DNA from 3 places in the Photorhabdus stackebrandtii genome. Region 1 is predicted to be linked to each of the others. Evidence: predicted binding sites of a transcription regulator. Region 1 holds the regulator's gene; each other region holds the start of a gene.
What was found. Region 1 encodes Fur, which represses iron uptake genes when iron is present. Its sites were predicted from a motif close to ATAATAATGAGAACNACTATCAA; they were not measured.

Region 1 (10,159 bases):
AAAAGTACTCTCACCCGTTTACTACAAAGGCTGTACGTACCTCAACATGGACAAGTTTTGATTGATGGCATGGATTTGGCTATTGCTGATCCCGTCTCTTTACGCCGCAATATGAGTGTTGTGCTCCAGGAAAGTATCCTGTTTTCTGGCAGCATCACCGATAACATTCGGCTGTGTAAGCCCAACGCAACAGATGCAGAAGTCTATCGAGCCGCTGAGTTAGCCGGGGCCATTGAATTTATTCAATCCCTTCCTCACGGTTTTGCGCATCCAGTTGGGGAAAAAGGGGCAAATCTTTCAGGTGGTCAAAGACAGAGAATCGCATTAGCCAGAGCGCTCCTGGTCAATCCAACTATTTTGATCCTTGATGAAGCCACCTCAGCATTGGACTATGAGTCCGAAGCGGCAATCATGGCAAATATGGACGAAATATGCCGTAACAGAACAGTTATCAGCATTGCTCACAGGCTCAATACAATTCGCCACACGGATAAAATCTGTGTGTTAGATCAGGGGCAAATTGTCGAATTTGACTCGCATGACCAATTGCTCCAGCAAGACGGCTTATACGCACATTTGTGGCATCAACAAGTTGGCGAAAACTAAATGACAATTCAGCCAACTCTTAAAAAAGACGGAATAAGTTTTGGCTGAAATTATTTTTTATTTTACTTATTTGTTCAAAAAATAACTCAATGTAATTAAATTATTTAAATTGTTACAATAAGTTATTAAGATGTTAGACAATGAAATATCTTGATACATCTTAATTTTTAAGTTGGAGAATTCTTATGGACAGGAATCCAGTTTCTTTAAGCGTGTTAGTATTTTCAGGAGGATCTCTGACTTCTATTACTGGCCCAATAGAAATTTTAACCACTGCCGCCCGTTTAGCCGGAGCGCCAGAGCCAGAAATCAATATTGTCACACAGGATAATCAGGATGCTGTCGGGATGGGTGGTGTTCGGCTAAAACCCAACAAACTCATAGGAGAAATAAAACAAACAGATATTGTCCTGGTGGGTTCAATTGGGGCCCCTTATTGCGATTTCGATCTTTGTACTCAAGAAACCTTAGATTGGCTCCAGATGATGGAAGAAAAAAACATTCCTATCGTCTCCGTTTGTACAGGTTCTTTTGTACTGGCTAAAGCTAATTTACTCAATAACCGCAAAGCCACCACACACAGGCTATTTACCAACTTATTCAAGGATATGTTTCCGCAAGTACAGTTACATTCAGAAATAAAAGTCACCAGCGATAACAATATTTTTTGTACTTCCAGCACCTATGAATACAATGATGTGATGATGCATATTATTGAACAGATATATGGTCAAAATACCAGAGAAGCCTGTAGCCAACTGATATTTGGTGACATAGAAGGCATCCCCCCACATACGCTGGCAAGCTTTGTACCATATCGCCAGCACTCAGATACATTAATCCACAAACTACAGGATTGGATGCATTCAGCCCCATCAGACAGATTATCAGTCGGCGATCTGGCAGATAAAATTCATTTGTGTGAAAGGCAGATGAAGCGACGCTTTAAAACAGCGACCGGCCAGACACCGATTCAATATATCCAGCAAATTCGATTATCCCTGGCAAAATACTGTTTAGAAAAATCGAACAAGACCATAGAAGAAATCAGCCATGAAGTTGGCTATGAAGATACTCGCTACTTCAGAGAATTATTTAAGAAACTGAATGGGTTAACACCAATAGAGTACCGCAGAAAATACCAGTACCGTTAAAGTCGAAACGCAATGGACATCCTTTACGAATAAACAGTGACACGGCTTTTTATCTTTGTCTGGCAGTAGCGATACACGGGAAGCTGGGGTATCATGGCGTGCTATATTTTATGGTATACGCCCTTTAGTAGTTGAATTTATGGCAAAAGAACAAATGGATCGCACCACTCTGGATTTGTTCGCAAATGAACGCAGACCGGGGCGCCCAAAAACCAACCCACTTTCCAGGGATGAACAGCTCAGAGTCAATAAACGTAACCAGCTTCGCCGTGATAAGGTGCGTGGTCTGCGTCGTGTGGAATTGAAAATAAATGCCGACGCAGTCGATGCGCTGAACTTTCTTGCACAACAACGCAATATCAGCCGCAGTGAACTCATTGAGCAAATTTTGCTGGCCCAGTTAGCAGAAAGTGACATCACTGCTTGATAGCATTGAAGGCAAGGAAATCACACAAATTTGACAGAATTGTCCTTGCTGTTTGGTCAGAATAGGATTTTGTTTTTTTATTAATACAACCAGAATCTTTCTGCTGATTTTGACATTTTATACGTATATCTCAAACAGAAATACACAAATAAAACAAGAGGTTATATCATTTTATGGCAATTATAGGTATATTCTTTGGCAGCGATACCGGCAACACAGAAAATATTGCCAAAAAAATCCAGAAAATTCTGGGTTCCGACGTTGCAGAAGTCCACGATATTGCCAAGAGCAGTAAAGAAGATATCGAACAGTTCGATATTCTGCTGCTCGGCATCCCCACCTGGTACTACGGTGAAGCTCAGTGTGACTGGGATGATTTCTTCCCTACTCTGGAAGAGATCGATTTTGAAGGGAAGTTGGTTGCCCTTTTTGGTTGTGGCGATCAGGAAGATTACGCGGAATATTTCTGTGATGCGATGGGAACTATCCGTGACATTATTGAACCCCGTGGAGCAATTATTGTTGGTCACTGGCCAACGGCGGGTTATCACTTTGAAGAATCAAAAGGTCTGGCTGATGATGACCATTTTATTGGGCTGGCTATTGATGAAGATCGCCAACCAGAATTAACCGAAGAACGCGTTAATTCCTGGACTAAACAGATCTACGAAGAGATGAGTCTGGCGGAAATTATTGCTGGATAGGGACTTACCCCAATAGCCGTATATTGGTGCAGGCCATTTCTTATCAATAGTGAATACGCGGTAGGTGAGTAGCCATTCGCTTTGCTCACCCTGTGGGATCACGTTCAAAAGCTATCGCTTTTGTCAACACACTGCTCATATCCGCTCTTTTATTACGAAGAATGGCAAAAAAATAGCCTAAACATGATAAACAGTAAGGTTATTCCTGCGTTTTACAAATGATTATTCTGGCAAAATGTGTAATGATAGTTAAGGTTAACGTGGTTTTCATTTTCATTAGCCATGCCTATAATCATAACCTGATAACTAACTGGTACTTTTTGAAGTATCGCTAAGTTCACTTTACTGAGTAACAGGACTGAATCCGCATGACCGACAACAATAAGGCATTAAAAGATGCTGGACTTAAAGTAACACTTCCTCGATTGAAAATACTGGAAGTGTTACAGGATCCTGAATACCACCACGTCAGTGCGGAAGATCTCTACAAGAAACTGATTGATAACGGTGAAGAGATTGGCCTCGCGACTGTCTACCGCGTGTTGAATCAGTTTGATGATGCCGGCATTGTCACCCGTCATAATTTTGAAGGTGGCAAATCGGTTTTTGAACTCACTCAACAACACCACCACGACCATTTAATCTGCCTGGACTGCGGTAAGGTCATTGAATTCAGTGACAAACATATCGAAAAACGCCAGAAGAATATTGCTGAACGTTATGGGATTAAACTCTCAAACCACAGCCTTTATTTATATGGTCATTGCTCCGCAGGTAATTGCCGCGAAGACAGTAGTGCACATGACGAAAAGTAATTCATTCCTGAACCGATAATTTTTTATCTATAGAAAGGAACCTATCCGAGGTTCCTTTCTTGATGAAACAAAATCATGCCTTTACATTATCAATCCGGCTGTAACGTTTGCCATCCGGGCTGACAGAACGGATCAACACATTTCCTTTTACCTTCAGACGCTTGTGATTGTCATAAATCTTCCAGCTATTACCGCCATCAGTTGAGTACTGAATAATCAGCCCCGGCAAAGCAATATTGGCCTTCAAAACACCGCGTTTTACCTTAGCCCCAGGTACCGGTAAACGGTAAGCAATCCCGGCCCTATCCAGTTTGACAAGTTCACGTTGCCCTATCAGGTTAGCGAACCGTGTCCAATCACGATCCAATGCATCAATATCAACATTATGCGTTTCCCCTCCTTTATACTCCTGGCCTGGAACATAATCCTGTTCCCAACCAGCCCGATGCCATGCCCGCTCTGCCAGCGGTAATAAGCGAGGATAAATCATATATTCCATCTGCTCATCAGTGCGGACCGTTTCACTCCATACTTGCCCTGACAGCCCATAAGCGCCCGGCCACGGTTTGTCACTTTTCGCACGAAATACATTACCATCACGGTCAACGGATGTTTCAGCATTTTGCGGCATATTATTTGGCGCAAAACTAAAGATCTTGGCTTCATCATTAAAACGGGTCGCCCAATAATATCCACGCTCCTGTGGATGAACTTCATACGGCATATCCAGATAAACATAATCCGGATTGGATATAATCACTTCATAGCCCTTGTTCGCCCAATCATTGACTGAATCAAAGCCCCCCCAGTAGAGCGCATCCCAGAAATTCACACCAACGCGTTTGGTCGCAAAATCTTTAGCGCTGTCAGCATGTTTTAGGCCATCCTGCCATGCCTGCATCTTCTCAATACCATTAGCATTCACAATTTTGCTCACTTCAATTGCGAAGTAGCTGGCAAGGTGCTCAATATCTTTCACAACCCCCTGCTCTACCAACTTCTGGCAAGCCTGAGATTTAGCCCATGGCTTATCTTCTATACTTTTATCAATGATGCCCTTACCCGGTACTATCGGACCATTCTTATCCTGGAACCCTTCTCCCAAACGAATATTCTTCGCTTCATCACCACCAAAATGCCAGGTCTCCAATGGCAAGCCAGCTTCTTTATGCATAACGGCAATTTCACCAATGACTTTCTCAACAAATCGTTTTGAAGAATCCATACACGGGTTCAAATAACTGCGACGATCATAGAGCTGAACAGAGGTTGCTCTGGTGGTATCGGTTGGGTCCAGCAAACGGTATTCATTCGCCCCTTTCACATCATCGCGAGCGATTAACTTCTTGTAGCGGGCCTCCATAGAAACAACCGCAGCCCGGGCATGAGCCGGCATATCAATTTCAGGAATAACGTCAATATAACGGGCTTTGGCATATTTCAGAATGTCGATGTAGTCCTGACGGCTGAAGGATCCACTGCCCATATTGTTGTTATCAGGGCCGGAACCCAGTTGTGGTAACAAACACTTGGTTTCACTCAAATCATGACAACGCTGGCTGCCAACTTCCGTCAGCTCAGGTAATCCAGGAATTTCCAGACGCCAACCTTCATCATCACTCAGGTGGAAATGGAATTTATTCAGTTTGTAACTTGCCATTTGGTCAAGCAAACGCAGGACCGCTTGTTTACTATGGAAATTGCGCCCTACATCAAGGAGAGCCCCACGATACTCAAAACGTGGAGCATCTTTTACCGTCAGAGTAGCAATCTTCGCACTGCCATCAACAGGAATTAATGACAACAGAGACTGAAGACCATAAAACACTCCAGATTGGTCAAAAGCAACAATTTGAGCACCATTCTGGGTAATACTCAGGCGGTAAGCCCCTTTAACCTTCCATTCACCGGTAAAATCTGAAGAGACAATCTGAGTCGCAACCAGATAGCCACTATTCTCTAATTTAATGCCTTGATCGGTAAAACGTTTTCTGACAAGAATAACCGCCTCGTCATTCAAACCACCAAATTCCAGTCTTACACCACCAGATAAATCAGCATCCTCTGAATAAATCTGAATTTCTTTTGGTGTCGGAATTATTTGCCCACGTAATTTTTCTGACTCGATTTTTTTAACCTGCAAATTCTTCGCATAACGATTTTCAGACGTCATCAGAATGTTGTTATCCGCGGTTGTGCGTTTCCATTGATCACCGGTGAAAACAGATAAAAATTGACTCAGATCTTCTGTATCCGTATTCACAAGGACTTTAGGTTTCGCATCACCTGACGTTGCATACCAGCGCGGCAAAAAGTCAGTGCTGTAAATCTGCCAATACTCTCCGGTAATAGGCAATTTTACCTGTTGATTCGCTTTAATACCGGTGAATTTCTCAGTTGGCTCCAGTTTATGTAAATCACCCGTAATACGCGTAATTTTAAACTGCTCATTATCTACGCTCAGGACTTGCCGGATGCTGTGGAAATAAATCGCCCAATCAGATGAATCAATAGCCTGATTACCATTGGTTAACGTAATATCTACCCGATTACAAGTGGCCCAGTCCGCTCCCAGTACAGCACAGTTAACGCCATGATCTCCCGCCTGATTATCAATAACCTTATAATTAACTTTTAATTGACTCAGTGAATCAACCAATTGTTGTGCTGTATTATTAGCATAGGCAGAACTCATCAAACCAACAGTTGTCATCAGCGCCACTAATGTGCGCAATTTAAATTTCTTCATTGTTACCTCTTTCAAACACAAATGTTATGTAAGGTAAACCACTGCCCAGAAACATAAGGACAGCGGCAACAAGCCATTAGAAAACAATAAATGGCATGATGATGTTGAACTTAATCTCTTTTTCATCCCAGAAAAATTCCAGGCAGATCATTGAAAACGCACACTTTGATCATAGATTGGATTAATGCTGACTTTTGTACTACGTGTAACCATAAAATTAATGACTTTTTGATTAGAATAAATCACAGCCCAAAATATAAATCTATACGTAAAATAAAAATTTCAATTGAAAAAGAAAATTAAAATAACCTAATCAACATATATACAGATTATTTTTCATGCCACGAATTATCAATGGTAGAAAAGGAATTTTTTACAAAACATGACAAAGAACACATTACAAGAAAAATATAAAAATAGTTATACACCACATTAATATTAAGATAAAAAATAATACAACCATAAAAACTTAACAATATAAAACACAGATAATTTCGTATAGTTAGATTTATTTTTTATTATTAGACAGAATAAAAAAATAGCTTTGATTCAGTTGTGAAATATAAAAATCCATCTCAATAGGAATTATCTATAGTAGAGTATCATCCATAACTCATCTCTGATTAATTTTTGGTAAAATGGAACCTTTTATTATACGAAATTGTGATGATGTTTTTATAAAAGGAATCCAAGAACTCAATTTAACAAAATTGTTAACGTATAACAGTAACTCAGACACAACTGTCCGCCAGATATCAATCTATTTAAATTGATTTTTAAACGTTCTAGTTACCGAAACCATTCTCTATTGTAAATATGATTTCTATTGCACCCTAATAGTTCAAAAAACAACCAAATACAATCCGTTATTTAAGGTGATTAACATCACACTATCTGTTAATTTTAGTTTTAAAACCGAATAATAAATGTAACATACTCTTGTTTTTGCGGTTATTAACATTATTATTTTTTAAAGAGAATGATAAATGGATTATCAGAATTTATTTCAATTAACTACGCAAGAAAAACATGACCTCTTTTTAGCATTAAATAAAATCGATTATGACCCTACTGGGGGTGATTTATATATTAACGCAGTAAGATCTGCAATGATGTATTTTTTACCGGTAAGAATAACATCAGCCCTAAATAAACAGCGGGCATCTATAAACCCCAGACCATACATAATTTTAAAGAATACACCAATAGACTGTGAAATATTTTTCTCTCCATCACCAAACCAATATACCCCCTCAGCAAGATCAGGAAATATTAGCGAAAATCTTTTAACAGGCATAGCGTCACTCATCGGTGAACCCTATTCGATGCTTTTTGAAGGTAAGGAATTAATTAATAATCTTATTCCAATTCATGAATCGAAAAGTGAATATACGGGTTTAGGATTTGATGTTGAACTTGACTTTCATATTGAAAACGCAGCTTTAAAACATTTAGAGCGATATAATGTTTCTCCCCTGGGTTTACTGCTTACAGGAATCAGAAGCGATCCTAATGGCCCTCTGACACGAATATCCGATTCACGTTTATCCATTGCTCAATTAAAGAAAGAAGACATAGAAACATTAGCAGCCCCCTTGTACAACATTAAATTACCTTACCGCTGGAGACAATCCACATTGATTAAGAAAGAAGAGACCCATCTTGTCCCGCTGATATCAGAAAATCATATACTACCCGACATCAGCGCTGTATTTTATCCCGGTATGATCACAGCAAGTACAACTAAAGCTAAAATTGCGCTGGAAAAGTTCTATAATTTGATTAAAGAAAATGCAGTAGCAATACATATTAACCCTGGAGACTTAATATACATAGACAACAGGTTCACTTTACATTCAAGAGATAAATTCACACCAACATTCGATAATATAGGAACACCATTACGTTGGTTGCAACGTGTATTTATTTCACCAAGCCTTTGGAATCATAGGTATTTAAACCAAATCGAAAATAGAGTTTTCTCTATTTAGAAGGATCTTAAGATGTTAAATGTTTTCTTTTCAATTCTGCCTATATTCCTATTAATTATTCTTGGTTTCTTATCCAAAAAATATATAAAAGATGTCTCTAATTTCTGGAACTTCTCAGATAAATTTGTTTACTATCTATTTTTTCCTGCTCTATTAGTCTTAGATATTAGTGAAGCCAATTTTTCTGGCGCTGACAACTTCTACCCAATAATATCAACAATAAGCTCCACGATAATAATCGCTATTATTATTTTATCCGGTAGATTTTTATTTAATACTACACCTGCTCTATTTACCTCTATTTTTCAAGGTGGAGTTAGATATAACTCATATGTTTTTATAGCCCTTTCACAATCACTATTCGGAAGTGAAGGAGTTGCACTATCTGGATTTTTTGTAGCCTATATGATAATTATCACTAATATTATGAGCGTATTGGTGATGAATCATTATGGTAGTGGAAGCAAAAAAAGTCTCAGTAGTGCTATTCTTGCTTTAGCTAAAAACCCTCTGATCATTGGCGCAATCATTGGGGTATTACTAAACTTCTTTAACATTCATATTACTGGCTCAATTAAACAACTTTTTATCTATCTTTCTAATGCAGCTACACCATTAAGCTTAATGTCTGTAGGCGCTGGATTGATCATTAGTATGAATATAAAAAAGCTACTTTCGATCTCCTACGCAACTATACTCAAGTTGGTTGTCATGCCACTTATCACCATCTTGATAATTAAATATTTAGGTGCATCAGGCGTTCCTGCCAATATTGCTATTCTATATTCCGCAGTACCTTGTGCTGGCAATGCTTATATATTAGCCAGACAAATGGGAGGTGACCATGAAGCAATGGCATCTATTATCACATGGACTACGTTATTATCCATCATTACTGTAACTTTAATTCTTGGTAGTATGGAATTATAGAAATAAGAATAAAGTTAAATAATATTAAAAACGTATTACTCAGAACAAATGTAATACGTTTTTTTATTACTATATCTCTATAGATACATTAAGTAATTCAATACATTGGACAAGGGTTTACGGCTATTTTTGCTAAATTCAAAGTTCTTCACGAACTGCCAGCCCCAAGTTTTGCAACATTGGCGCATTTTCACATGCAATATAGAATGCTTCATCAGTGGTACTGCTATTTATATGTTGATGCCATGCCCATACAGGCACATATATTGCATCACCCGCTTTCCATGAAACATGTTTTTCACCAATGAGTGAATACCCCTCACCATTGACGATATATATTATGGTTTCATAACTATGCCTGTGTTTACGCGTGGATTGCCCAGGTTGTAATCCACCCAGAGTCATACTGAGAACTTTACTGGGTAAATTAACCATAGCGACCTTATGGCGCCTTTCATTTGAGAAATTTACATCTTGACTGACTTCAGAATTCAATACATTCTCATGAATTAATTGAGTCGGTTTATCTTCAATTAACTCGCCTGGAACTCTACCGAAATCGCCAGATGAAAAGAAAGTCTTTTTCATTATAATCACCTCTAATATCACATCTTATTTTACAAATTACATTCTTTAACTATTTTAAAATGACATTCAAGATATTTTATCTTAAAAATATTTTAATCATCGTTTCCGCCAAAAGTTTTTCATGTTCTTTATTATCCCGACAATACCACGCTATATGCCCGTCAGGTCTGACGAGAATTTTACCAGTGGACTGAA
Region 2 (10,159 bases), on a different contig from region 1:
CGCGACTTGCCATATACACCGTATCGGCATCCGCCATTTGTCCCATCAAATAGGAGCTTTCCCGCAGTTGCACCCAACAGCGTTCGTTTGCGACGGCAATACCTAACATTGCGTCTGAGTGACCAACAATGTATTTGGTGCCGGATTGAATAGAAATATCGATGCCGAACTCCAGTGCCTTAAACAGCACACCCGCGGCCCAGGTATTATCAATCATGATGACAATATCTGGATTGACTTGCCGTACCGCGCGAACAATCGCCGGAATATCCTGTACTTCCATGGTGATGGAGCCTGGGGATTCAAGAAACACCACTTTGGTATTGGGCTTAATCAGTTCAGCCATCTCCTCGCCAATCATCGGATCAAAATAATCGGTAGTTATATTCATCCGTGACAATATCTTGTCACAAAAGCTTTGTGTCGGGTCGTAAGCTGAACCAGTCAACAGAATATGATCGCCGGCGGCGGCAAAAGAGAGAATGGCATTGCTGATCGCGGCGGCACCAGAAGGATAAAGCGTACAACCTGCGCCTCCTTCCAGTTCAGCCATGGCTTCCTGAAAAGAGAAATGGGTTTGGGTGCCACGCCGGCCATAAAACAGTTCGCCATTGGCGCGGTTGTGTGTTGCCTGCTTTTTGGATGCGACAGAATCGAAAATCACAGATGATGTTCGTTGAATGATTGGATTGACTGCGCCTTGAGTAAATTTACGGTTTCTGCCTGCATTGACCAGTGAAGTTTCCAGTTTTTTTTCTGTCATGATCCATTGCCACCTTAATTTCAAAGTTTGAAATGGTGTAAAAAATAGAGTTAACACGTTAAAAGATTTAGTCCTTTTTGTACAAAAGGATTAGGCCAACTTGACGAAAATTCATCTGATGACTTGTGAGTGAGGTTTCTTTGATTTTATTTTGTGAAGGGGTAACACTTTTTTATTAAACAATAATGATAATTACTATCAAATCACTTAATGTTTGATATCATCAGCCTTCATTTTCATTCAGTCTGGCGAAGATGAATGAAGACTCAGTGTAAATAAGGTTAGTGAGATGACGAAAGGTAATTCACTGCTAAATAACAAGGTTTATAAGAAAGGGAGTAAAGGCCAACTGATGCGTAATTTGACTGCTTCAATTATCTTAGCGTTCGGGCTGACAGGTTCAGCGTTGGCTGATACAACACCAGCATCTGCAACAGACAACAATACCACGACAAAAACCGCACAGATTGCAACACCTGCTCCGGCGGCGACCTCAACAACTTCGGGTACAACTGCACCGCCGGCAAATCAGGTTGCACCACAAACGGCATCCGCTACAGACTCTACCCAAGTGACTCCGGTGGCTACTGATGTTGTTGCTCCTGATGTTTCAGCCGATGAAACCAGTCTTTCCAGTGGTTTTGCTACCGATTTGTCTATCTGGGGCATGTATAAGAACGCTGACATTGTTGTTAAGACCGTGATGGTTGGCCTGGTGATTGCTTCTGTTATTACCTGGGCGCTGTTCTTCTCAAAAGGAACTGAACTGTTGGCTGCCGGTCGTCGTTTACGTAAAGAGCAATTGGCTCTGGCGGAAGTTAAGAGTCTTGATCAGGCTGCGGAAATTGCAGAAGGTTTCAGCAAACTCAGTATTAGCCGCTTACTGCTGAATGAAGCACAGGCAGAACGCCAACTATCTTGTGAAAGTAGTGATCTGAATAGCACAAAAGAGCGTGTCTCTTTCCGTCTGGAACGTTCAGTTGCGGCTATCAGCCGTCATATGGGGCGTGGTAACGGCTATTTGGCGACTATTGGCGCGATTTCTCCTTTCGTGGGTCTGTTTGGTACGGTGTGGGGGATCATGAACAGCTTTATCGGTATCGCTCACTCACAGACAACTAACCTCGCAGTAGTGGCGCCGGGTATCGCGGAAGCGTTGTTAGCGACAGCGCTTGGACTGGTGGCGGCGATTCCGGCTGTTGTGATTTATAACATCTTCGCCCGTATGATCGCGTCTTACCGTGGTCAGGTTGGTGATATGGCGGCACAGGCATTATTACTGCTTGGCCGTGATCTGGATTTGGCAAATAGCAAGACAAGGTGATGTATGGCAATGCGTCTTAATGAAAATTTGGACGATAGCGGCGAATTGCACGAAATCAACGTCACACCATTTATTGACGTGATGTTGGTGCTGCTGATTATCTTCATGGTAGCGGCACCACTGGCAACCGTTGATATTAAAGTGGATTTACCCGCATCGTCGGCAAAACCGCAACCCCGTCCTGAAAAACCGGTATTTCTGACGGTTAAGGCTGATCGTCAGCTTTACGTCGGTGATCAACAGGTAGATCATGATACTCTGGCGGCGGTATTGGATCAGACAACCCAATCCAATAAAGAGACAACAATTTTCTTTCAGGCTGATAAAACTGTGGATTATGAAACACTGATGAGTGTGATGGATGCTCTGCGTAAATCGGGCTATCTGAAAGTGGGATTGGTAGGAATGGAAGCGGTTTCATCGGATTAGTTATCAATAATCCTTCTATTAAATAACCGCGCTGGAAAGCGCGGTGAGATTAACGTGGTAATTGGTTTGTGTAATGAGAGCCTAATTTGGTCAGGGTGGGAATAATCACGCTATCCTGGATCGATATGAGAACATCGAAATGACGTTCACAGAATCTGTCTGATTGTTAAGCTCATAAAGTGAACTATCGTTAGCCAGTTCAAGCAGCATTGGCACTGTAATTTTCAAACGCTTGGCTAGTGCTTCAATATTGATACAAACATCATTAATAAGCACTTTTATTGCTCGATGAAATAATTCAGGTTTCTCATGGGGAATAAGATAATCCTCTTTTTCCTCGATAGCTTCGCCCTTGCGTTTAAGCCCCAAAAAAGCCGTTTTGTATTGAGTATCGGTTAAAAGAGAAAGCTGATGTGCCCGATAAATACAAGCACATTGAGTAATTCTTTTGCAATAATACTTAAACGTTCTTCACTTAACTGTGGATGGAATTCTCAAGGATAGCGGATGTTTGGCATTTACTGTTTTCTCTAAGAGTGCAAAAATTCAAATCTGTCAACCTTGATACTGGTGCAACTTTCTGATTTTGTCAACCCAACATTATTTTAATAGTTTCTTTAATGCATCTCAAATTGGGCTAATTACACGGTTGTTGATTACCACTTATTATATTCACTTTTATTTGATTACTTGTTACCTGCATTCCATTGTGTATAAAGCTATTTCTGAGCGCGGTTATACCAGACGTTTCGCACCAAACAGAACCAAAATAGTTGCTAATAGTGCGCATCCGCCGCCACTGAGAGCGACACCACTCCATGAAAGATGCCAGGCTGCTATCGCTCCCAAAGAGGAACCCGCTGCGCCACCGGAGAAATAGCATGTCATAAAAACAGTATTCAGTCGGCTCCGGGCATCAGGTAGTAAAGTATACAGCCGTGTTTGATTCGCCACTAAACCCGCTCTGCTGCCAAGATCCAGGAAAATAATACCCGCGAATAAAAACAGAATGCTGTGACGGGTTCCACCAATCAGGCACAGGGCCAACGTCACCAATAAAGCGCCAGTAGTCACAACAGCTCTTCCCCCGAAACGATCGGTCATTGAACCCATTGTTGATGAAGCCAACATTCCCGCAATGCCTGTCAAGCCAAAGAGACCCACGATATCACTACCCCAATCATAAGGGGGTTGAGAAAGCAATAAGGCCAGAGAGCCCCAAAGCGTATTAAAAGCGGCAAATAACAAAAAACCGGATAAAGCGGCTTCACGCAAAAGTGGTTGTTGTTTAACCAGCTTGCCGAGTGAGGAAAGAAGCTGACCATAAGCCATAGTTTGTGGTGTTGCTGTTTCTGGAAGAACAAACCAGACCAGAAAAAACAGGAACAGATCTATTAAAGCTGCCAGTAAAAACATTTCACGCCAGCCGAAATGCTCTCCGACTGCGCCACTCAGTGTTCTGGCAAGCAGTGCTCCCGCGAAAAGGCCACTCATCAGATTTCCTACAACCCGGCCACGTTTTTCTGGCGCTGCCCACCCAGATACTGCCGGAATGATAATTTGTGCTGAAATAGAGGTTAGCCCTAATATCAGGCTACTGGTCAAAAACCATATAAAATTCGGTGCGGTGGCACATAAGATAAGGCTGGCTATATTGCCGATTAGTAGACAGAAAATAAGCTTACGACGACTTAATGTATCCCCAAGAGGGCCAAAAAAGAAAAGCCCCGCAGCGTAACCAATTTGCGTTAACGTGGCGATCCAACCGGATGTTGCGCCATCAATGCCAAAGCTTATGCCTATTGCCGGTAATAATGGCTGGTTATAATAAAGATTAGCCACAGCAAAACCGCAAGCGGCAGATAATAATATGAGAGAAATAGAAGAAGTAGGATCGGGTTTGATTGCTGTGTTTGACACGAAAACCTCCAGCATTTGATCTGTATTACCGTAAAAGAATTCTGCCACTATCTCAGGATTGCGGGAATAAAGATGGCAAGCGAAATTGCTTTGCATAGAATGCAAAATTGATAGCGCTATCAAATTCCATACCTTGCTTGTAATATCAGATACGTTTAATCATATATAGGTAAAATCTATGATGAAAGATTTGTTACGTACCGATATTCTGGCAACATTCGTTAATGTTGCCCATTCACAGAGTTTTTCAGCTGCTGCTCGTCTACAGGGCATGGCAGCTTCATCTATTACACGTCAGATAGACAGCCTTGAGCAGATGTTGGAGGTAAAACTTTTCCTGCGTTCTACCCGTGGTTTATCAATGACTGACGCAGGAGAGATTTTGTTTTCAAGAGCGCAAGATATTATCGATAATCTTGTCGATATCCAGGCTGAGTTAGCGGCTTTGGATGGAGAACCGCAAGGGGTACTGCGTGTCGCCTGTCTGCCAACGTTTGGGCGTCACCATATAATTCCCATGCTGGAAGAACTATTCATCCAATATCCCAAAATTCAAGTTGAACTTGATCAAACAGAGAGATTGACTGATCCCGTTAGGGATCGTCTCGATGCGGTTATTCGGATTGGTGAATTAAAAGATAGTTCGCTTTATTCAAAACGGATCGCCACACAGACTTGGGTTGTTTGCGCCAGTCCAGGTTATATCCAGAAGTACGGGGCTCCGACAACACTTTCTGAGTTATCTAACCATTATTTGCTTGATAAACATCATGATCCTGCTGGCATTTGTTGGTCACACTATCAGGATGATATCAATCTCAGCAATGAGAATAGGATTTTTCGCAGTGACGACTTTGACACATTGAGAATGGCCGCCGTCAATGGATTTGGAGTAGGGCTTTTTCCTAACTGGGTTGTTTCATCGGATATTCGTTCTGGAGAGCTTATTGCATTGTTCAATGATCCTGATGAACGTAAGGATGGTATTTATTTATTACGGGCACTTGCGTACCCGCCAGCAAAATTAACGGTATTTATATCACTATTGCAGGAGTGGCTTGCCAAGGCGATTTAGCGTTAATAGAAAAGTGATCAAACTTTCTCAAGGATCATCGCGATTCCTTGTCCAACGCCAATGCACATAGTACATAAGGCCAGTTTTCCTTGTTGGCGGTGTAATTGATAGACGGCATTCGCTAAAATCCGTCCCCCAGATGCACCTAATGGATGTCCCAGAGAGATAGCACCGCCGTTACAGTTGACATGGGATGCATCCCATTGAATATTAAGCTCTTTCATTACAGCCAGAGTCTGTGCAGCAAAAGCTTCATTGATTTCGATAACATCCATGTCTTCAATTCTTGTTCCAGATATTGCTAAGGCTTTTTTAGATTTTAATGATACCCAAATTAATAAAATGATTGAGCTATCACTATTGGTGGAGGTTAAAGATGACCAGTAAAATGAATGAAATGCTTGATTTCGCTAAGGAAATTGAGGCTGCGGGTTTAACAGATGGTGAGTCAGTTCGCCGTATTGAAGCCAGAATTAAAGACAGAGAGCTAAAAGAAAAATACGGAAATATACTCTCTATGACAGGGGATGATATTAAGCGGATCCGTGCTCAATACAACATTTCCCAATCTTCGCTTGCTTTGATATTAAACATGACAAAAGAAAGCGTATCGAAATGGGAGCGAGGTGAAATAAAACCTAATGGCGCTGCATTGCGTATACTTAATTTAATTGACCAGAAGGCACTGGTTATTTAACTGCACTCTGAACGGCCTTGGTATTCCAAGGCTGTTTGTTTCACGCTCCCTGCCCATATGCACTGATAAAACCTGTTGCACCAGTCAATAAAGCATTTTTCTTGGTCATCACTATTGTTACCTCATTATGTGTGAGTTTTATATTTCATTCTTTTTTTAACTTTGTAAATCTATATTTAACGTATAAGTGCTTTGCATAAAATGCAAGAATATATTTCACATATATTAACTGTTTGGTATTTTTTATTATTATCTGATAATTTTTCTCTATAGATAATAAAATTAGCAGTGCGATTATTATGAATGTAGTCATTTGTTTTTATTTTTTAATATTGCTTGGTAATGGATAATTTAAAATTGCAAGGAATTTTATTAAATGACTAAAACTTCAAGTATATTTATAGCACGTATTAATGACTTGCAATTATATATTCATTGGTAAAGTTTACTGACTATATGGTTTTACCTTGTGCTATTTTATGATTATTATTATCAATTTCTTACTGGGAGCTTTATTTTTGTGATTATTTTAATTCTGATATTATCAAGTAAACTACAGTGTTGTTCTTATTGTTGTTGGTAATTATATCAATGTAATTAGTTGGTTAATAAACCAAATCTAAATTAATAACTGATAACTTTAATGAGTAGTTAAAAGAGATATTTAATTATTATCTAAGTATTCGCCTCATTTATTATTATTGAATTATCAGAGGGATATATTTATTCTCTGATATTGTTTTTGATTTATAAAGATATAATCTATTAATTAATATAGAGGTTTATTATGACTAAAGTTTTTTCTTTTAATAAGAATTGTCGAGATTTATCAGCAGGGCATCACTCACTACTTAAAGAAGTTAATGGTGTTAATGGTGTGCCTAAATCTTTGGCGCCTGGCTTCCCTGATTTAGATGATCAGTTTAATCAGATGGGAATCAAACATCTCCGGCTTCATGATGGTTTTGGTATTGGTGATATGGATAACTATTTCCAAGTGGATAGGAAGAATAATCAAAATCAAATGATTGTCAATGTTCCAGAGGAAAATAAGCCCGCGGCTAAAAAACTTGTCTCTGATATTGCAAATGTTAGAAGTATTTTTCCCAATGCTGCTATTGGGATGAGAAATCATGATGTTAATCTTGCATTAAGAGATGCTAATTATGAAATGACGGATGCTTATCTGCGCGATGTTCTGAATAATCAAGCAGATCTGAGTCCAGATAATATTCAGCGTCAAATCATGTTTCGCATCGGGCGTTCTCTTGATGGCGGTTATGAAATACCAGAAGACTTTGATATTTATGCAATATTAGTTAAGGCTTTGGTGAATCGTTATGCTGTAAACTATGCCAATATTGGAATGCCGAAAAAAATAACTTATTGGGAGGTTTGGAACGAGCCTGATTTACTGTTTTTCTGGAATACTGATGATCCACAAAAATATTATGTATTATATGAAAAAGTAGTGAGAGTGATTAAGGCTGTTGATCCTGATGCTAAAGTCGGTGGTGCTGGAATTTCGTTTAGTAATAATGCAGGCGGTGATTATATTGATGGATTTTTCCGGTATTGTAAGAATAATAATGTACCATTGGATTTCTTTTCCTGGCATGGATATGTTGATACTGGAGACCCGCAAAACATTATTGATATGGGTAATACGATTCAGAAAAGTTTGCATACTTATGATTTTACCGAGACTGAAAGTATTTGCACTGAATGGAATTCCAGTCCTTTTGGATCGAGAAATACATTTACAAAAGTGCAGAGTGCTAAAAATGCAGCATATATAGCTTCATCACTTATTTATATGCAATATGCGAAAGTTGACCTAGCGCATTATTATCGAGGCGATGGCTTATCTTTTGGCTTGTTTAATAATCAGCCTAATCCTAAAAACCCATGTGTTAAAAATTTCTGTACGTATTCAGCTCAATCCTTTAGTCTTTTTGCCAGAATGTTCGAAACACCTCATATATTAAGTGGTAATAAGGATTTCTCAACAGGTTTAACCGTTTTGGCAACCGAGAATGAAGCAGGTAATAAAATTAATATTCTCGCGGCAAATTACAAAGTTGATAAGAGTTTTTCAGATGGTAATGTCGCTCCCGTTCCTGCGGATTTATATCGACAATACTATCTGGATACTAGCCGAACATTGGAACAATTAACCGATACCTATAGCAAGAATCAATGGTTTGGTGGTATTGATCCGACAACAATTCATCATAATAATGCGGTAGTGCAAAATGATCCGGTACAACAACTTCCGACTGATACGTATTTAAGACCGAAAAGTCGTGATTATATTCATAGTGATCAAGGTGTAACCGTAGTGATTGATCATATAGGTTATAAGAAATTTAAAGTTAAAGCGTACCGTATTCAAGAAGGCGGAGGATTGGAACAAATGACACCACCAGAGGTGACTAACCAAATTACCGTATCTATATCTAATAATAAATTAACATTAGTGGATAAAATGGCAAAACCTTCAACGGTGACATTATATTCATTAGAATTAAGCCATCATTAGTTCTTATGAAATTAAAATATTATAGTAAGTTATTTTTCTTTGTTTTATTATTAAGTGGAAAATAAAATAATTATAGTCATGTATAAGAGGTTTATTTTAATCCATTAGGCTCTGAAAGGAGCCTTTTTAATCATGAGGAGTCGGACGAAATGTATTTAATTCAGAGTGTATACAATGATTGTCATTGATAATGTAATTTTTTAATTAACATAGAGGTTTATTATGACTAAAATTTTTTCATTCAATAAAAATCATCGAGATTTATCGGCTGGGCATCACTCATTGCTTAAAGAGGTTAATGGCTTGAATGGTGTACCTAAATCTCTGGCACCTGGCTTCCCCGATTTAGATGATCAATTTAATCAGATGGGCATTACCCATATCCGGCTTCATGATGGTTTTGGTATTGGCGATATGGATAACTATTTCCAGGTGGATAGACTAAGTGATCAGAGTCAAATGATTATTAATGTCCCAGAAGAAAATAAACTCGCGGCTAAAAGACTATTTTCTGATATTTCAAATATCAGAAGCATTTTTCCCTATGCTGCTGCTGGGATGAGAAATCATGATATTAGTCTTGCATTAAAAGAGGCTAATTATAAAATGACTGACGCTTATCTGCGCGATATTATGAATAATAAAGCCGAGTTGAATCCCTGTAATATTCAGCGACAAATCATGTTTCGTATTGGGCGTTCCGGTGAGGGTGGTTATGAAATACCACAAGATTTTGATATTTATGCAATGTTAGTGGGCATCTTAGTGAATCGCTATGCTTTAAACTATGCCAGAATCGGCTTGCCGGGAAAAATAACTTATTGGCAGGTTTGGAATGAACCTGACTTACTTTATTTCTGGAACAGTGATGATCCTAAAAAATATTATAAATTATATGCGAAAATTGCAAGAATAATTAAAGCTGTTGATCCTTCGGTTAAAGTAGGTGGCGCTGGTATTGCGTTTGTTAATAGAAAACTTGAAGATTATGTTGATGGATTCTTACGATATTGTAAAGATAATGATGTACCGTTAGATTTCTTTTCCTGGCATGGATACGTTATAACTGGAGACCCACAAAACATTATTGACGTGGGGAATGCGGTTCAACAAAGTTTGAATACTTATGGTTTTACCGATGCAGAAAGTTTCTGTACTGAGTGGAATTCCAGCGCTATTGGGACGAAAAATACATATACAAAGGTGCAGAGCCCTAAAAATGCGGCATATATTGCTTCCACGTTTATTTATATGCAATATACCAAAGCCGATAGAGCTTATTATTATCGAGGTGATGGCCTATCTTTTGGTCTGTTTAATAATCAATCTAGTCCTAAAAATCCATGCGTTAAAAATTGCTGTACGTATTCAGCTCAGTCCTTTTATCTGTTTTCCAGAATGTTTGAAAC
Region 3 (10,159 bases), on a different contig from region 1:
AGAAGAGTTGCGTCTGGGTTACGGTGAACATATTGTCTGTGATGAACTGAATTTGCGTATCCCTGATGGTCGTTTTACCGTGATTATCGGCCCTAATGGCTGTGGTAAATCCACGCTGTTGAGAAGTTTATGTCGCCTGTTGCGCCCGGAATATGGCAGGGTTTGCCTTGATGGTCATGATATTCACACTATACCAACCCGCGCTTTGGCTCGTCAGCTGGGATTATTACCGCAAAGTGTGCAGGCTCCTCAGGGGATCAAAGTTGTTGATTTAGTCGCGCGCGGGCGTTTTCCCCATCAGCGGTTATTACGTCAATGGAGTCATGAGGATTATGAAGCGGTGCGCCAGGCAATGAATGCGACTGGTGTCACACAGCTTGCTGAATGTGTTGTTGACGAACTTTCAGGTGGACAGCGCCAACGGGTTTGGGTTGCCATGGTACTGGCTCAGCAAACACCGTTGTTACTACTTGATGAACCGACAACCTATCTTGATATTGCTCATCAAATTGAATTACTTGAGTTGTTTTGTCGCCTTAATCAAGGATCCGGGTATACGCTCATCGCTGTGCTTCATGATTTGAATCAGGCTTGCCGGTATGCAGATCATCTGATTGTGATGGCGGGGGGACGGATTGTGGTGGAAGGAGCTCCTGGTGAGATCATTACGACTACATTAGTCTCTGAGGTTTTTGGACTTGATTGTGTCATTATTGATGATCCCGTCAGCCATACCCCCTTAATTGTTCCGCAGGGACGGCGTTTTACAAAGGGATAGACATGATTTTTAAATGTATTTTTCAGTAATAATATTGATAATAATTATTATTAAAATAATATGAATATCGTTGAGCTATGCCTGATAGATTCAATCAACAACTTTTAATATCAGGTAGAATAACAGGACGGTGCAAAATGAGATCTCCAAATGGAATAAGGGAGAAATGTTTTAAAGATATAAATTTTTATAAAATTAAATCATATCGAAATTTTATTATTGGTAATCTAAGTCATCGTTTTATTTATAGCAAGTGATGCAAAGATATGTCGAAGCAAGAATTCCATTTTCGTGATCACACGATTAACAGATAGAGGTAAAACTTGTGCCAGATTTATATAGAGATACTTTGCTGACTGGTTTTAATGATCTTAATAATAAGGATTTTCTGTTTCTTTCATCCAGTAAAAGTCTGTTGGCACAGGGGCAATATGCGATTGTGTCAAAACCACTTGATGATGCAGCAAACCCTGATAGCCTGATTCAGCAAGAAATACGTCAATTATTCCAGCAAGCGAAGAGAGATGGGATTGAAAATCCTGTTCTGGTGGGGGCAATTCCATTCGATAAACAGCAAAATGCGGCGCTTTTTGTCCCTGAACAATGCGATTGGTTCCAGAGAAAGCAGTTTCCCTCGCTTATTTCCAATTCAACCTATACAGAAAAAAGACGCAGCCAGTGGCCCGATAAAGCACACTTTAGCCAGATGGTGAACACCGCTGTTGATGCAATGCGCAATCATGCATTAGACAAAGTTGTCCTTTCACGACTACTCAACATAGAAACCTATCAGACATTAGATTCAATTCAATTATTACGACATCTTAACCAGCAAAATAGTTGGTGTTATAACTTTCATGTTCCGTTAGAAAATGGGGCATTGATTGGTGCGAGTCCAGAATTATTAGTGCGTAAACAGGGTAATACTATCTTTTCTCAGCCGCTGGCAGGTTCTGCAAAGCGCAGTGAAAACCAGCAAGACGATTATAAATTACGCCAGGGGCTTATTCAGTCCGTCAAAGACAATTATGAGCATCGGTTGGTGACCGATATGATGAGAAACGTACTCGAAAGTCGTTGTCAAAAACTACATATTTCCAAAATGCCTTCCACCATCAGCACACCTGTACTTTGGCACCTTGCTACCGATATTGAAGGGGTGTTAAAAGCACCACAGGAAAATGCACTTTCTGTTGCTTGCCTGCTTCATCCTACTCCGGCCCTCTGTGGCACACCGTATCAAACCGCGAAAAACTTAATTGAGGAATTAGAGCCGTTTAAACGAAACCTCTTTGGCGGCATTGTGGGGTGGTGTGACGCGAAAGGGGACGGTGAATGGGTGGTGACTATTCGCTGTGGTGAAGTGAATGGTTCACAGGTAAGACTGTTTGCGGGAGCTGGCATTGTACCTGATTCGAAACCGGAGTCAGAGTGGCAGGAAACAGAGGTTAAGTTTTCAACGATGATGAGTGCATTCGAGTTTTCACAGGAGGCATGTCCAGCATGATAGTGGAATTTAATCGTTGGCCGAAAGCGCTGGAACAGCGCTATCGTCAGAGTGGTTATTGGATAGATCTCCCTCTTAGCGACATTTTGACCCGTCAGTCAGACAACGGGCAAATTGCGCTTATCTGTGGAGATCGTCAGTTCAGCTATGCTGAACTTAACCTGCTGGTGGATAGTTTGGCCGCAGCATTACAACGACAAGGCGTTAAACGAGGACAAACCGCCTTAGTTCAATTAGGCAATGAAGCCGAGTTTTATATTGTTTTCTTTGCCTTATTACGGCTTGGGGTAGTTCCGGTTAACGCTATATTTAGCCATCAGCGTAGTGAACTTTGTGCTTATGCTGATCAGATTAACCCCGCATTGTTAATTGCCGATCGCAACCATTCCTTGTTTAGCGACGACGATTTTATTGATGAACTCAGAGCTTGTACGCCGTCTTTGTGTCACGTTGTCTTACGTGGTGATAATGACAGTATTCTGGATTTTGAGACGCTATTGGCAGAAGGCGCTGGTGATTTTATCGCTAACCCAACACCGGCTGATGAAGTAGCATTTTTCCAATTGTCGGGGGGGAGTACGGGGACACCTAAACTTATTCCCCGAACGCATAATGATTATTACTACAGTATTCGCGCCAGTGTGGACATTTGCCAGTTTAATGCTGAAACTCGCTATTTATGTGCACTTCCTGCTGCGCATAACTTTCCTATGAGCTCACCGGGGGCATTAGGGGCGTTTTACAGCGGGGGACAGGTCATTTTAGCGAATAACCCCAGTGCTGATTGCTGTTTTCCGCTAATCCAGCAACATCAGGTGAATGTTACTGCATTGATACCGCCAGCAGTCAGTGTATGGCTTGAGGCGATAGCACTTAGTGGTAACCGTGATGCACTAAAAAGCTTGCGATTGCTACAGGTCGGTGGGGCAAGGTTAAGCGAAAGTCTGGCAAGACGTATTCCAAAAGAGATGGGATGCCAGCTACAACAAGTTTTCGGTATGGCTGAAGGATTAGTGAACTATACCCGGCTGAATGATGACGAACAGCATATTTTTACGACGCAAGGCCGCCCGACCAGTCAGGATGATGAAGTTTGGGTTGCTGATAATGATGGCAATCCTGTTCCTCCTGGCGTCGCTGGCCAGTTGATGACTCAGGGGCCTTATACCTTCCGCGGATATTACCGCAGTCCACAGCATAATCAGCAATGTTTTGATAGTAATGGATTCTACTGTTCTGGTGATCTCGTCATTATGACACCTGATGGTTATTTACAAGTCGTGGGACGTGAAAAAGATCAAATCAATCGCGGTGGAGAAAAAATTGCGGCTGAGGAAGTTGAAAATCTACTGCTTCGGCACCCAGATGTCATTTATGCCGCGCTGGTCGCTATTCCTGATTCGTTGATGGGTGAAAAAAGCTGCGCTTTTGTTGTATTACGAAAACCGATAAAAGCTGTGGTTTTACGGCGTTATCTGCGTGAGCAGGGGATAGCAGATTATAAATTGCCTGACCGGTTTGAACCTGTCCCCTCACTGCCGATAACACCTGTCGGAAAAATAGACAAGAAACAATTACGTCATCTTGCTAAACAATTTGTTCAGCCATCACTCGTTGGAGAAAGAAATGAGCATTCCTAAACTTAATAGTTATGATTTACCCGTGGCAGAAGGACTTCCGACAAACAAGGTTAATTGGTCGTTGGATAAAAATCGGGCTGCATTATTAATTCATGATATGCAAAATTACTTTCTTAACTTTTGGGAAGACAATAGCCCATTAATTAATCAAATCGTGACTAATATTGCCAAGCTGATAGAAATCTGCCGGGAAAATGGAATACCGGTATTTTATTCCGCTCAGCCTAACCAGCAAAGTGATGAGGAGAGGGCGCTGTTAAACGATATGTGGGGACCGGGGCTGAACTGCCATCCTGAACTGCAAAAAATTACAGATGCACTCGCACCTCAGGCTGGTGATATTGTCATGGATAAATGGCGATATAGTGCATTTCAGCGTACTGACTTTGAGCAACAGCTCAAAATAGCTGGGCGTGATCAACTTATTATTTGTGGTGTTTATGCACATATTGGCTGTCTAATGACAGCGACTGACGCATTTATGCGTGATATACAGCCCTTTATGGTGGCGGATGCTTTAGCTGATTTCAGTTATGAAGAACATATGATGGCGCTTAAATATACCGCAGGGCGCTGTGGACGTGTAGAGACTATTGAACAGCTTCTTGTTGCTTTAGATGTAAAACAAGTGCAGTGGAATAAAACCCGCCTCAAAGCGTTATTACTGCCTTTATTAGATGAGGATAGCGACGATATTGGTGATGATGAAAATCTGCTTGATTATGGGTTGGATTCTGTACGCATTATGTCTCTCATTTCCCATTGGCGCCAGCAAGGATATGAAGTGGATTTTATTTCGTTAATGAAAAATCCAACAATAAATGGTTGGATGGCATTATTCACTGAACGTCAGGGAGCTTGAAATGAGTATTGCGCTTGATTTTAGCGATAAAATTGTCTGGGTAACTGGCGCCGGTAGCGGTATTGGTTATCAGACTGCTTACCGTTTTCAGCAAGCAGGCGCGAAGGTGATTGGGTTTGACATCGCGTTCCCTGAGGGGGATTTACCTTTTACACCGTATTTGCTTGATATCAGTGATCCTATTGCCGTTTCGCGCTGTTGTGAACAACTCCTTGCACAACAACCACAACTTGATGTGTTGGTCAATGGTGCAGGAATATTGCGCCTTGGCGCAATTGAAGAGACAACGTTTGAAGATTGGCAACAGTGTTTGTCTGTCAATGCGGGAGGGGCATTCAATCTATTTCAGACGACTATTCCCCAGTTCCAACGCCAAAAGGCGGGGGCAATTGTTACTATTGCGTCAAATGCGGCTCATGTTCCTCGTGTTGGCATGTCGGCCTATTGTGCTTCTAAGGCTGCACTGCGTAGTCTCTGCCTGAGTGTTGGGCTGGAATTAGCACCTTATGGCGTTCGTTGTAATCTTATTTCACCAGGATCGACAGATACGCCAATGCAGCGTGGTATGTGGCAAACAGAAGCGTCTAAACAGCAAGTCATTCAGGGGTTTTCTGAATTGTTTAAACTTGGTATCCCACTAGGGAAGATAGCGACGCCAACAGAAATTGCTGATGCGGTCTTGTTTATGGCCTCTGATCTCGCAAGTCATATTACTTTACAAGATATTGTCATTGATGGTGGTGCAACGCTTGGTGCTTAATCGCCTGTTATGATGAATAAAGCGCTGTATTAGAGATTGCTGGAAATGAAAATACCTTTTTATTTCCAGCACTTGAAATATCTAGATAACCTGAACTTCGCTTAAGAAGGAAATTAAAGTACCTGAGATACGATCAAAGTTTTTGTCAAAGAAAATTCAAGACATTTCAGTCTGCTCGGTTTTTTGCTTAATATTCCTTCAATATAAAAGAAAATATGCTACCATTCACCGATGAAGAGAAAAAATACACCAACGCCACATGACGCTGTTTTTAAACAGTTTTTAAGTCATATTGATACCGCCAGAGACTTCCTGGAGATTCATTTGCCTGCGACATTACGGGCAGTTTGTGATCTGGATACATTGCGGTTGGAATCAGGGTCGTTTATTGAAGACAATCTGCGTGCGCATTATTCCGACATTTTGTATTCATTGAAAACGGCGCAGGGTGACGGTTACGTGTATTGCGTGATCGAACACCAGAGTTCCCCGGACAAGATGATAGCATTTCGATTGATGCGTTACGGTATTTCAGCAATGCAACGGCATCTGGAGCAGGGACATGAAAAATTGCCGCTGGTCATTCCGGTGTTGTTCTATCACGGGAAAATACAGCCGTATCCGTGGAGTACCAATTGGCTCGATTGCTTCGATGCTCCGGCCCTGGCGAAGGAAATCTATTCCGGCGCATTCCCGCTGGTAGATGTGACGGTAATTTCGGATGATGAAATCCTGACGCACAAACGGGTTGCACTATTGGAAATGGTGCAAAAACATATCCGGCAGCGTGATATGGCGGAGTTGCTGCAAGAATTGGTTACGCTGCTGACGTATGATTACTATACGGATGAGCAGTTAAAAAGCGTGCTAAACTACTTATTACAGGCGGGAGATACCGCCGATCCAGAGGGTTTTATCCGGCGACTGACAGAACAGTCCCCGAAGTATGAGGAGGTACTGATGACAATAGCGCAGAAACTGGAGCAGAAAGGACGCCAGGAAGGACGCCAGGAAGGACGTCAGGAAGGACGTCAGGAAGGGCGCCAAGAGGCAACTTTAAAAATTGCTCATGCATTGCTGAACAGCGGAATCGACCGTGAAACGGTGATGAAAACCACCGGTCTGAGCGAGAACGAACTTGAGCAAATACGCCACTAACTCGTGCTGAGGGTTCTTAATCAGTATTCAACGATTCATGTTAAAAGAGGATCTTACGGTGACTGTCAGACCAGTCACCAAAGTATGAGTATCGACCGTGAAACGGTGATGAACATTATCGGACTGAGCCAGAATGAGCTTGAACACATGTCCGACAAACTTGCTGTTGATACGTTATCGGCATAAAAATGCGTGAGTCAATGCACGAAACGCATAGAAGCGGCACATTTACATTACAAGCGATAAGACCGAGTCTGAAATCTACGTGCTTCTGAAAAACTGCATTTATTGAGTTAAATCTGCCCTGGATTTAAAAGCTTTGATGCCTCTGTGTAAACAAAAGTGGGATCCTGCCCTGAGTTTTATGATGGGCAGGCTTTAAACTGTTATTAAAAGTCATTTTTTAAATTTATGATTTTAATCGGTATAAAGTTTTAACCGTTGTTTTTTTATCACTTTTAACGTTTGCTTTTTGTTAAGTTTAATCATCATGGTATATCGTGTTTTACGTTTAATCATACTCGATTTTTATCTTTACTGATGCTGTTTTACTGGCAATTCTGAACAGTTTTTATAAGTCAACATCATTTTTTTATCTTTATAAATCAACCCGTAGATATTCTGATGGTATAAAGATACTCTTTTATGTTTTTTCGGATAATCTCATATGCTCTGATTGTTTAACGGTATGTTTAAACAAGTTGACTAATTTAAAGTCCATAATATTTTAATGGCTTTTAATAGTTGCACTCCATTATTACTATATAGATACTGTTCATTTGGTTATTCAAAGCACAGTTTTAAATAAAAACTTTTTAACTTCTTAGCAATAGATTTATTTTACACTTGGATATTTTTTTACAGTTTTATGGTTTTTGTCTTGTCTTTAATAAAATGGCTATTTTAGCATAATAAATGGTATGTGCATTTAGTGAATATCATTTTGAAAAGGTTTGGGTTGTCAAAATAAAATCGTTTATTTACTAAAATAGGATTTTCATATGATTTTAACTTAACTTCATCAACCTATATCTGTTTAAATCGAGCGGTAAATTAATTTAATAACGATTTATTACACCAACAATAGTGAAAATTCTCGAGGATTAATCAGCCAGAAAGGTTATAATGATTAAATGGGTATTTAAGCGTTAAATTACATTAACGGTATAAAAATAGGAATGATTTTTAAACCGTAGAAAGGTAATGTTATTGGACCGGATAAAATAGTATAAAATAAGTTTAAATGAGCGTGTTTAATGTATCGCGGTGTTGCATGATAAATGCAATATAATAACATTGAAAATAATTTAGTTCGTATTCGGTTAAATAATTTATTTGCGGATTTTGTTATTCATATTTTTCATAAGCGATTATTTATTTAACTGACTGATGGAGAAGTTTATTTACAGTTGAAAACATTATTAAAGTCGATTCGTTTTTTAAATATATTGTCTTGTTAAACTATTTCATATCTACGGGGTATATAATCATTAATCAAGCCAATTCTTTTTCTCATTTTTCATTGATGGCTTTATGATGGGCAGGCTTTAATCTGTTATTAAAAATAATTTTTTAACCTCTGGTTTTAATCGGTATAATAAGGTTTTAACCGTTGTTTTTACTACTTTTAATACCTGTTTTTTATTAAATTTAATCATCATGGTATATTGTATTTTACGTTTTATTAACGTTAATTATATTCACTTTTTATCTTTATTGGCACTGTTTTACTGGCGATTCTGAGCGGTTTTTATAAATCAACACCCTTTATTTTATCTTCATAAATCAGCAAGTAAATAGCCTGATGATATAAAAATACCTCTTTCTGTTTTTCCGGATAATCAGTCCCTTTTTCAGGGTTTAAATCCTACCACATTAACCGTTTTATCCCTTTTTTATTGTGTTATTTTTATGATTTTATTCATAAAATGACCGGCGAGAAAACGCTTTAATATCTATCTGTTCAGATAATATTCTTTTATGTGTGGGTTTTATAACTCTTTATTAATGGTTAATGATTTTAGATTAAATGCAATTCACTTTTCTTCTTAAAAGTTGAGTTTATTGAATTAAATCAGAGCTGGATATAAAAGCTTTAATATCTCTATATTATTGTTTTTAAATGATTATGGTGGGTTAAGTAAAATATAAAATAAACGAAGTATAGAATCGCTGATAAGTAAATTAAATATGATTGGGTAAACAAAGTGGAATCCCGTCCGGTCTTGTCCCCTGAACGGAAGTTCAGGGGGTTTTTCATCGCGATATTAATTGATAGTTAACCTGAGGTTTGCTTAAGAAGGGAACTAAGTGCCTGAGGCACGATCAAAGTTTTTGTCAAAGAAAATAAAATCGTGGAGATCCTCAGGCATGTCTAATTTAGAAGAACTTTACTGCGGCGTCGATGACTTTTGCCAACAATTTATTCCTCTCTGTGCTTTTCTTTCGTCACGCAAGGCCCAAACCCAGGGGATCGCCTTTATTGATTCAACCAAAATATTTGAGCGATTACTGGGAGGAACCAAGCTTACAGAAGAAGGGAAAGCGTTATATCAGGAGTTGTTGCCGTGTTATGAGAGGATCCAGAGAATTGAGAATAACTGGCATTGTCGTAGAAATTGCAAATTATCAAATACAGAAAAACTGATTATTGGGACAAATGGCGAATATGTTAATAAAATATCTACAGTCATAAGAAGGGCCGTTCAACGTTACCATTACCGAGATGTTTGTATAATCAATAATTTTTTAATTGATGACCTGATAAGAGAAGAAGTTATATTTTCTTCTTTAATAAAAGGCGATATCACTGTTTATGTGACGACTGAATACTATCCTGATAATGACGATATAATAAGAGTAGATGGAGTTTATCAAACTCTGCGTCTTGCCGTATCTAATGATATTTTAGAACCAGAAAGTAACGCTGATGAAATAATCTATACATTTCCTCTGGCTCAACATAATAGTGCTTTCTTAAAACAATGCGATAATTTTATTCCATTGAATTACCTGCCTGAATGCCGAAATTTAACGTTACTGACTGTTCCTGATTTTACTAATAGGTTGGATCTGGTAAAATCGGGTGTCGCTATAAGTTTAATGACACCGAATGAAATACGCTATTCTGCTCATCTTCATAAAGGCATAACATTTTTGAATTTTGAATCGTTTCCATCACCCTCGGTAAGGTATTGTGCATATACTCTCAGGTATAAGTATAAAGAACCATTAAGTTTGTTAATTTCTGATTTGATATTTTAGAATTAGAGATAAATTAGTGAGTTTTATTAATTTAATTAAAGTATTAATCTGAATTGATGAGTTGTTATTATGATTGTGTAATACTGAAATTAAAATATATTGTAACAGACTGAATAGAATAGATAAGCTTTGTAAGGTTGTATTAATTATTTATACGCATAAATTGTTTTATGTTATTAATGAAATAGTG

Region 2: the regulator Fur is predicted to act here: its motif matches at 943-965, upstream of exbB (tonB-system energizer ExbB).
Region 3: the regulator Fur is predicted to act here: its motif matches at 807-829, upstream of C5470_RS05160 (isochorismate synthase).

The regions. Positions count from the first base shown of each region.
Region 1 covers NZ_PUJV01000014.1:65,139-75,297, reverse strand. Annotated here, with positions in the region: gene C5470_RS13385 (type I secretion system permease/ATPase) at 1-606, shown strand, start outside; gene C5470_RS13380 (GlxA family transcriptional regulator) at 792-1,760, shown strand; gene ybfE (LexA regulated protein) at 1,900-2,187, shown strand; gene fldA (flavodoxin FldA) at 2,361-2,891, shown strand; gene fur (ferric iron uptake transcriptional regulator) at 3,260-3,706, shown strand; gene C5470_RS13360 (beta-N-acetylhexosaminidase) at 3,780-6,455, opposite strand; gene C5470_RS13355 (TauD/TfdA family dioxygenase) at 7,442-8,446, shown strand; gene C5470_RS13350 (AEC family transporter) at 8,459-9,376, shown strand; gene C5470_RS13345 (cupin domain-containing protein) at 9,515-9,964, opposite strand; gene C5470_RS13340 (aromatic-ring hydroxylase C-terminal domain-containing protein) at 10,041-10,159, opposite strand, start outside.
Region 2 covers NZ_PUJV01000038.1:1,532-11,690, forward strand. Annotated here, with positions in the region: gene metC (cystathionine beta-lyase) at 1-763, opposite strand, end outside; gene exbB (tonB-system energizer ExbB) at 1,116-2,087, shown strand; gene exbD (TonB system transport protein ExbD) at 2,091-2,516, shown strand; gene C5470_RS19800 (hypothetical protein) at 2,622-2,885, opposite strand; gene C5470_RS19805 (MFS transporter) at 3,252-4,436, opposite strand; gene C5470_RS19810 (LysR family transcriptional regulator) at 4,615-5,511, shown strand; gene C5470_RS19815 (thiolase family protein) at 5,529-5,858, opposite strand; gene C5470_RS19820 (helix-turn-helix domain-containing protein) at 5,888-6,208, shown strand; gene C5470_RS19825 (GH39 family glycosyl hydrolase) at 6,996-8,750, shown strand; gene C5470_RS19830 (GH39 family glycosyl hydrolase) at 8,973-10,159, shown strand, end outside.
Region 3 covers NZ_PUJV01000004.1:131,081-141,239, reverse strand. Annotated here, with positions in the region: gene C5470_RS05165 (ABC transporter ATP-binding protein) at 1-778, shown strand, start outside; gene C5470_RS05160 (isochorismate synthase) at 1,104-2,285, shown strand; gene C5470_RS05155 ((2,3-dihydroxybenzoyl)adenylate synthase) at 2,282-3,925, shown strand; gene C5470_RS05150 (isochorismatase) at 3,912-4,787, shown strand; gene dhbA (2,3-dihydro-2,3-dihydroxybenzoate dehydrogenase) at 4,789-5,547, shown strand; gene C5470_RS05140 (Rpn family recombination-promoting nuclease/putative transposase) at 5,779-6,705, shown strand; gene C5470_RS05135 (LysR family transcriptional regulator) at 9,076-9,969, shown strand.